DNA from 2 places in the Streptomyces sp. NPDC096013 genome. Region 1 is predicted to be linked to the other one. Evidence: riboswitches for the same ligand, from Rfam matches in the RefSeq annotation. Region 1 holds a riboswitch; the other holds the start of a gene.
What was found. Region 1 has a riboswitch for S-adenosylmethionine ahead of ACIRB1_RS09410 (aminotransferase class V-fold PLP-dependent enzyme). Riboswitches for the same ligand answer to the same signal wherever they lie in the genome.
Positions count from the first base shown of each region.

Region 2: linked by a shared signal. The riboswitch ahead of thrC (threonine synthase) and the one ahead of ACIRB1_RS09410 (aminotransferase class V-fold PLP-dependent enzyme) in region 1 are both predicted to bind S-adenosylmethionine.

Region 1 covers NZ_JBIWGK010000002.1:426,323-430,737, reverse strand. Annotated here, with positions in the region: gene ACIRB1_RS09420 (rhomboid family intramembrane serine protease) at 65-799, shown strand; gene ACIRB1_RS09415 (Lrp/AsnC ligand binding domain-containing protein) at 796-1,077, shown strand; gene ACIRB1_RS09410 (aminotransferase class V-fold PLP-dependent enzyme) at 1,220-2,581, opposite strand; SAM riboswitch class IV at 2,746-2,862, opposite strand; gene trpD (anthranilate phosphoribosyltransferase) at 2,937-4,001, opposite strand; gene ACIRB1_RS09400 (cytochrome bc complex cytochrome b subunit) at 4,135-4,415, opposite strand, start outside.
Region 2 covers NZ_JBIWGK010000003.1:554,411-558,825, forward strand. Annotated here, with positions in the region: gene ACIRB1_RS13975 (cold-shock protein) at 220-426, opposite strand; gene ACIRB1_RS13980 (MoaD/ThiS family protein) at 858-1,133, opposite strand; gene thrC (threonine synthase) at 1,193-2,509, opposite strand; SAM riboswitch class I at 2,527-2,683, opposite strand; gene ACIRB1_RS13990 (glucosyl-3-phosphoglycerate synthase) at 2,852-3,823, shown strand; gene ACIRB1_RS13995 (trehalose-6-phosphate synthase) at 3,993-4,415, shown strand, end outside.

The sequences.
Region 1 (4,415 bases):
TCGGCCGTCCACAGCGGCGATTCACCCTGTCCCGTTGCGTCCCGTTACGTCATGCTCTGTAGCCATGATCAGCAACTGGGGCTCGGCCCTCGTCAGGACGTTCCGCGGCACATCGGCACCGATGACCTACGCCCTGATCGGCCTGTGCTGCCTGATCTTCGCCCTGGGCCCGGCCTCGGGCTTCGTCCCGTCCTACGGCACCGGGGACACGCTGCTCGCCGTGCAGCGGGCGTACTTCCGCCGCTGGGGGGTGGTCCCGGCCGACCTTTTCGCCCACCCCACCCGCGAAGCGCTCACCCCGGTCACGGCCCTGTTCATCCACGGCAGCTGGGTCCATCTCCTCGGCAACATGCTCTTCCTCTACGTCTTCGGAGCGATGACCGAGGAACGGCTGGGCCGGGTCGAGTTCACCCTGTTCTACGTGGTCTGCGGGTACCTCGCGCTGCTGGGCTACGCGGTGGCCAACACCGACTCCGAGCAGTCGCTGGTCGGCGCGTCCGGGGCGATCTCGGCGGTCCTCGGGGCGTTTCTGTACTTGTTCCCCCGGGCGCGCGTGACGAGTCTCCTGCCCTTCCTCTTCTTCCTGCCGCTGCGCTTTCCCGCGTGGGTCGTGCTGCCGTTCTGGGCGGCCCTTCAGTGGCTGGCGGCGGGCCAGGCGGCGACGGGGCCGGGGGTCGCGTACCTCGCCCACCTCGTGGGCTTCACGCTGGGGTTCGGCTACGCGTGGGTGAGATTCGGTCGTACCACTAGAGTTGGGGCCGCCCCAGCAACGGTCCCCGAGGGAGAGAACCAGCCGTGATCACCGCGATCGTCCTCATCAAGACCAGCGTGGACCGGATTCCGGAGATCGCCGAGTCGATCGCCGCGCTCGACTCCGTGAGCGAGGTCTTCTCTGTCACCGGTACGTATGACTTGATCGCGATGGTGCGGGTGCGGGAGCACGAGGATCTGGCCGATGTCATCCCCGGGCGGATCTCCAAGATTCCCGGGGTGGAGGGGACGGATACGCACGTGGCGTTCCGGACGTACTCGCAGCATGACCTTGAGGCGGCTTTTGCTATCGGGTTGGACTCGTGAGGTCGGGCGCCTAATCGTGTGCGGGGCGCGGAGCATGTGCGGGTGACCGGTCCGTCGTGGCTGGTCGCGCAGTTCCCCGCGCCCCTGGGGGGGTTGCCCTTGAGCCGCGTTGCAGCGCACCCCCTTCACAGCAGCCGGCAGATCACACCGCCGGTACGCAGCGGCCGTTTTCCGTGTGGTAGGTCCACTTGGCGCCCTTGGTGACCAGTTCGCGGACCGCGCTCACGAAACGCTCCACGTGCTCGTCCGGGGTGCCCGCGCCGAAGCTGACGCGGATGGCGTTGAGGGACTTTTCGCCGGGGGCCGCTTCGGGGGCGCCGCATTCGCCCTGGGTCTGGGGGTCCGTGCCCAGGAGGGTGCGGAGCAGGGGGTGGGCGCAGAAGAGGCCGTCCCGGACGCCGATGCCGTACTCGGCGGAGAGGGCTGCGGCGAAGTGCGAGCTGTTCCAGCCGTCGACGACGAACGAGATGACACCGACCCGCGGGGCGTCGTCGCCGAACAGGGACAGCACCTTCACCTCGGGGACCTCGGCCAGGCCCGCCCGTACCTTCTCGATCAGGTGCTGCTCGCGGGCGACCAGGGTGTCGAAGCCCGCCTCGGTGAGCGCCTTGCAGGCCGACGCGATGGAGTAGGCGCCGATGACGTTCGGGGAGCCCGCCTCGTGCCGCGCGGCGCTGTCGTGCCACTCCACGTCCACTCCCCCGTCCTCGCGCCGGGTGACCTTGCGGCTGGCGCCGCCGCCCGCGAGGTAGGGGTCGGCCGCCTGGAGCCAGTCGGCCCGGCCGGCCAGGACGCCCGAGCCGAAGGGGGCGTAGAGCTTGTGGCCGGAGAAGGCGATCCAGTCGACGTCGAGGTCCTGGACGGAGACCGGGTGGTGCGGGGCTAGCTGGGCGGCGTCCAGGACGATCCGGGCGCCGTGGGCGTGCGCGGCGGCGGCCAGCTCCCGTACCGGCCACAGCTCGCCGGTGACGTTCGAGGCGCCGGTGACGCAGACCAGGGCCGGGCCGTACGGGTCGCGGGCGGCGAGGGCCCGCTCCAGGATCTCCACCGCCTGGCCCGGGGTGCGCGGGGCGTCGAGGTAGCTGACCCGGGCGTCCTGCCAGGGCAGCAGCGAGGCGTGGTGCTCGGTCTCGAAGACGAAGACCTGGCAGTCGGCGGGGAGCACCGCGGCGAGGAGGTTCAGGGAGTCCGTCGTGGAGCGGGTGAAGATCAGCTGGTCGTCGGGGCGGCAGTCCAGGAACTCCTCGACCGTCCTGCGGGCGTTCTCGAACAGGTCGGTGGAGAGCTGCGAGAGGTAGCCGGCGCCGCGGTGCACGCTGCCGTAGTACGGGGCGTAGGCGGCGACGTCGTCCCAGACGCGCTGGAGGGCGGGGGCGCTGGCCGCGTAGTCGAGCGCCGCGTAGGTGACCTCGCCGCCCGTGACGAGCGGGACGGTGACATCCCGGCCGAGAACGGGCAGCGGGGCGCAAATGGTCCGGGCGGCGGCAACGGTGGTGACAGACATGGCGAACTCCCGTGAGAGGCAGGCGAATTCACTGCGCGAGCCGACACGGCCGCGGCGCAGGAAAAGAAGAAGGGGGTATGCGGAGGCGGGGCTCGACGCCCTATCGCATTCGCTTGCTCACAGAGGGCTCCCTCGATGACCAGGACCCCTGGTGTCTTTCGAGGGGCCCGCGCTTGCCGCAGACCTCGCTGCCTACGGCCTGGTCTTCACCCGGGGCACCCCGCCACGGACGGAGGGTTGCCGGACAGTCGGCCGGGGCCTCATGACTGTCACTCATGACCTGGTCGGAAAACCTACGCGAGCTGATCGTCGTCCCGCAACCCGTGTCCGGATCGCGGGACGACGCCCTGCTCGGTCACGCGTTGCTGGCGGCCGCCCAGCGCTCCAGGGTGCGCTTCGCGGCCCCGGAGTCGATCGACTCCCGCGCCTTCTCCATCCCGGCCCTGATCCGGTCCGCCAACGGCCCGTCCCCGGCCTCGAGCGCCACCAGGGCAGCCGCCGAGTTCAGCAGTACGGCATCCCGCACCGGGCCCGTCTCGCCGTCCAGGAGACGGCGGGCCACGTCCGCGTTGTACTCGGGGTCGGCACCGCGCAGGGCCTCCACCGGGACCAGTTCGAGGCCCACGTCCCGCGGGTCGAAGGACTCCTCCGTGACCTTGCCGTCACGGACGTTCCACACCCGGGAGGTGGCCGTGGTCGTCAGCTCGTCGAGGCCGTCGTCGCCGCGGAACACCAGCGCGGACGAGCCCCGTTCGGCCAGCACGCCCGCGATCAGCCCGGCCATGCGGGTGTCGAAGCAGCCGACCGCCGACGAGGTGACCTTGGCCGGGTTGGTCAGCGGGCCGAGGAGGTTGAACGCGGTCGGCACCCCCAGGTCCCGCCGGACCGCGCCCGCGAACCGCATCGTGGGGTGGAACTTGGCCGCGAAGCAGAACGTGATCCCGGCCTCCTCCACCACCTGCGCGACCCGCTCGGGCGACAGGTCGAGGTTGATGCCGAGCCGCTCCAGGACGTCCGAGGAGCCGCTCGCCGAGGAGGAGGCGCGGTTGCCGTGCTTGACGACCTTCGCACCGGCGCCGGCGATCACGATGGCGGACATCGTCGAGATGTTCACCGTCTTGGCCCGGTCGCCGCCGGTGCCGACGATGTCGACCGCCGGTCCCGGGATGTGCAGCGGCTTCGCGTGGGCGTACATCGTCTCGACGAGCCCGGTGATCTCCTCGACCGTCTCGCCCTTGGCCCGCAGCGCCACCAGGAAGCCCGCGATCTGCGCGTCGGCCGCCTCGCCGCTCATGATCCGGTCCATCGCCCACGCCGTGTCGGCGGTGCTCAGGTCCTGTCCGGCCAGCAGCGCGCTCAGTACGTCGGGCCAGGAACGGGCCGCCGCGGTGTCGCCTCCAGCGGGGGTCACAGCGCTCATACGGCCGCTCCTGAGTGTCGTAGAAACTGGGTTTGAACAGCGCCCCCACCCTATCCAGCGCGGGGCACGGCGAAGGGCCCCGTCCGGTGTTCGGACGGGGCCCTTCGACTGTGGCGTGGCGACGCCTCAGCGATCAGTGGTGGCCGTGGCCGCTCGTGATCTCCTTGTACTCCTCGACGGTGGGCTTGGGGATCTGGGACTCCTCGCCGTAGTACGCCTCGCTCAGCTTGGCGCGCAGCTTCTCGGAGCCCTTCACCTTGCGCTCCACGCCGTTGTCGTCGACGGTCGCGCCGATCGCGGCCGGCGCGTACTGCTCGTGCGCGGTGAGCGTGTGCAGCGCGTCCTGGCTGAGCGGCTCGTGGATCTCGACGAACTCACCGTGCGGCAGGCGCTTGATGATGCCGGACTCGCGGC
Region 2 (4,415 bases), on a different contig from region 1:
CACCGACCCGGTCCTTCGTTATCACTCTCACCTTCAGAGTGCTAACGCCAATGATTAGCACTCGGCATGCCCGAGTGCAAGGCGCGCTCGCGAAGCGGGCTCCCCCAGGGGTGGCGGCCGGGCATGCCGAAGGGCCCGTACCCCAGGAGGTGACCCCCCAGGAGTACGAGCCCTTCGGTGAGGAACGAAGAACGTCGCTGCTGTTCGTCGGCGCGTGCTTCAGCCGGTCGCGAGCCGGACCATGTCCGCCTGCGGCCCCTTCTGACCCTGCGAGATCTCGAAATCGACCCGCTGACCCTCTTCCAGGGTGCGGTAGCCGTCCATCTGAATCGCGCTGTAGTGGACGAAAACATCCGCACCACCGTCGACCGCGATGAAGCCGTACCCCTTCTCCGCGTTGAACCATTTGACGGTGCCCTGAGCCATGCCTAACTCCCCTATTACTGGCCCTTGCACGGACCCGCACTTCGCGGATCCGGGTCAGACCTCACCCCCCACAGGATTGGGGGCGTGCGCCGGAACGCGTCGACCGCGGCCGAATGTATCCGTCCAACTGCCGTCTGCAACAGGTCAATCAGACGAGAATTCCGGGCAGGACCGGTCGGGAATTTACGGAGAATTCGTCCGACTTCAGGGCAAGTCGGGCCCGATAAAGGGAACATAAGGCGCAAAAGACCTGCACACTTTGGCTACTTCTCATCGCACGCGGAGCCAGTACTCATATGCGTTCGGCATGCGGAGTGGAGCGGGTTCCCCAACTGTACCGTGCTCAACCATAGAGAATTGCCCCCTCCGCTTCTCTCACGGAGGAGGCAATTGGATGAACTCTCGGTAATCTGCGTTACCCAGGGTAACGATCAGCCTCCGGCAACCGCCGGAATGATCGACACCCCGGCCCCGTCCGGAGTGGCCGTCTCCAGCCCCTGCTCGAACCGCACGTCGTCGTCATTGACGTACACGTTGACGAACCGGCGCAGCTTGCCCTGGTCGTCCAGCACGCGGGCGGAGATACCGGTGTGGTTCTTCTCCAGGTCGCTGATGACCTCGGCGAGGGTGCCGCCTTCGGCGGTGACTTCGGCCTGCCCGCCGGTGTAGGTGCGCAGGATGGTGGGGATGCGGACACTGACGCTCATGCTGATGACCTCCGGTCGGGTACGACTCATGGCTGTGGGGGGCGCGAGGAAGAACGACGCTACGACGCGAGCCCAGCTTCCCTGAACGAGTCGAGGTTCGGTCGGATGGTCGCGGTGAGCCCCGTACCGGCTACCGCGTCCAGCGTCTTGAGCCCGTCACCCGTGTTGAGGACCACCGTGGTGAGCGTCGGGTCCAGCAGCCCGCTCTCGATCAGCTTCTTCGCCACACCCACCGTGACACCGCCGGCGGTCTCCGCGAAGATCCCCTCGGTCCGCGCGAGCAGCTTGATCGCGTCGACGACCTGCTCGTCGTTGACGTCCTCGACCGCCCCGCCGGTCCGCCGGGCGATGTCCAGTACGTAGGGACCGTCCGCGGGGTTCCCGATCGCCAGCGACTTGGCGATCGTGTTCGGCTTCTGCGGCCGTACGACGTCGTGCCCGGCCTTGTAGGCGACGGACACCGGCGAGCAGCCCTCGGCCTGGGCGCCGAAGATCTTGTACGGCTTGTCCTCGACGAGCCCGAGCTTGATCAGCTCCTGGAGCCCCTTGTCGATCTTCGTGAGCTGCGAGCCGGAGGCGATGGGAACCACGAGCTGGTCCGGGATCTGCCACCCCAGCTGCTCGCAGATCTCGTACGCGAGGGTCTTGGAGCCCTCCGCGTAGTACGGGCGCAGGTTGACGTTGACGAAGCCCCAGCCCTCGCCGGCCGGGTCGCCGATCAGCTCGGAGCAGAAGCGGTTGACCTCGTCGTAGTTGCCCTCGATGCCGACCAGCTCGCCGCCGTAGATCGCGGCCATGACGATCTTGCCCTGCTCCAGGTCGTGCGGGATGAACACGCAGGAGCGGAAGCCGGCCCGGGCGGCGGCGGCGCCGACGGCACCGGCGAGGTTGCCGGTGGAGGAGCAGGAGAGGGTGGTGAAGCCGAAGGCGCGGGCGGCCTCGATGGCCTGGGCCACGACGCGGTCCTTGAAGGAGTGCGTCGGGTTGCCGGAGTCGTCCTTGACGAACAACTTGCCCGCGTCGACGCCCAGTTCACGGGCGAGGTTGTCGGCCTTGACGAGCTTGGTCCAGCCGGGGTTGATGTTCGGCTTGTCGGCCACGTCGGCGGGGACGGGCAGCAGGGGCGCGTACCGCCAGATGTTCGCGGGGCCCGCCTCGATGCGCTTGCGGAGCTCTTCGGTGTCGTAGGCCGAGAAGTCGTAGGCGATCTCCAGCGGGCCGAAACACTCCTCGCAGGCGAAGACCGGGCCGAGCGGGACGCGGTGGCCGCACTCGCGGCAGGAGAGCGCGGTGGCGGGGCCGAGATCGACGGTGTTCGCGGAGGTCGTGTCCGGGTTCGCGGGGTTCGTGGTGCTTGCGACAGTCTGCGCAGCCATGGAGGGGAGGCCCTTTCTCCTCATCTTCCTCACGACGCATCTCGCCGTGAGACGGATTTGGCACCTTCCCGAGCCGGGAGCCTCACCACGTCAGCGCGCAGCTGAGTGCCAAGACCGGCTGGAGGGTTGCCGGGGCTTCATCGGGCCGTATCCCTCTGCCCCTCTGGATGAGCGGTATTCGATTGTGTACGCCGACGGCCCCCGACATGCGATGGTCATCAGCGTTGTTCAAGACTGTAACCGAAGGCCAGGACAGTTGAAGAGAGCCGTCCGAACCGCGAGACGGATCACACACACCGTGTGACCCGCTCCCGCCGAGAGAACGTAGAGGAGCCGCGCAACGTGCTGAAAGATGTCGAGCACTGGCTGAGCACTCGCTCCTGGTCCCTGACGGACCGGCCGCTGCACAAGATCCTGGCCGCCAAACACCGCACGGGGCAGTCGGTCTCCGTGGTGCTGCCCGCGCTGAACGAGGAGGCGACGGTCGGCGAGATCGTCGCGATCATCCGTCACGACCTCATGCAGCAGGTCCCCCTCGTCGACGAGATCGTCGTCGTCGACTCCGGGTCCACCGACCGCACCTCCGAGGTGGCCGCCGCGGCGGGCGCCCGGGTCGTGCACCGTGACGACATCCTGCCCCGCATCCCCGCCGTGCCCGGCAAGGGCGAGGTGCTGTGGCGCTCGCTGCTGGTGACGAGCGGTGACATCGTCGCGTTCGTCGACGCGGACCTGAAGGAGTTCTCCTCGGACTTCGTCACCGGGATCGTGGGCCCGCTGCTCACCGACCCCGGCGTGGACCTCGTCAAGGCGATGTACGACCGCCCGCTCGGCACCGAGTCGCATGCGACCGCTTCCGGCAGGACGGCCGCGCAGGGCGGCCGCGTCACCGAGCTGATGGCCCGCCCGCTGCTGAACATGCACTGGCCGCAGCTGGCCGGTTTCGTGCAGCCGCTCGGCGGCGAGTACGCGGCCCGCCGCTCGCTGCTCGAACAGCTGCCGTTCCCGGTCGGGTACGGCGTCGAACTGGGCATGCTGGTCGACGCGTTGCACCTGGTGGGTCTCGACGCCCTCGCCCAGGTCGATGTCGGCGTCCGCAAGCACCGGCACCAGGACGGGCATGCCCTGGGCCGGATGGCCGCGCAGATCTACCGCACAGCCCAGCTGCGGCTGGCCCGCGGCCACCTCATCCGGCCGGTCCTGACCCAGTTCGAGCGGGGTCCGGACGGCTTCGAGCCGCGCACCTACTCCGTCGACCTGGAGGAGCGGCCGCCGATGGTGGACATCACCGAATACCAGTCCCGCAAGGTCGCATAAGCGGCGCAGACGGTCACGGACGGTCGTATACGGACTCATACGGTCCGCAGACGGCCGTCCGTACGTTTGAGCGTTTCCGGGCCGGGCTAGGTTGTGGCGTATGGCTTCCACGGCTTCCACCACAGCTTCCACTTCTGCGGCCTCCACGCCCCCTCGCGGTGCTGCTCAGGTGCTCGTCGCGTCCAATCGCGGTCCCGTCTCGTACGAGGTGGGCGACGACGGTTCGCTCCGCGCCAGACGCGGTGGCGGCGGGCTGGTGTCCGGACTCTCGGCCATCGGGCCCGACGCCGACGCGCTGTGGGTGTGCTCGGCGCTCTCCGACGGCGACCGCGAGGCGGTGCGGCGCGGAGTCGGCGAGGACGGCGTACGGATGCTGGACATCCCGGCCGACGTGCACACCGACGCCTACAACGGCATCGCCAACTCCGTGCTGTGGTTCGTCCACCACATGCTGTACCAGACCCCGCTGGAGCCGGTCTTCGACGCGGAGTTCCGGCGCCAGTGGGCGTCGTACGAGGCGTACAACCGGGCGTTCGCGGAGGCGCTGGCCCAGGAGGCGGCCGAGGGCGCGGTCGCGATCGTGCAGGACTAC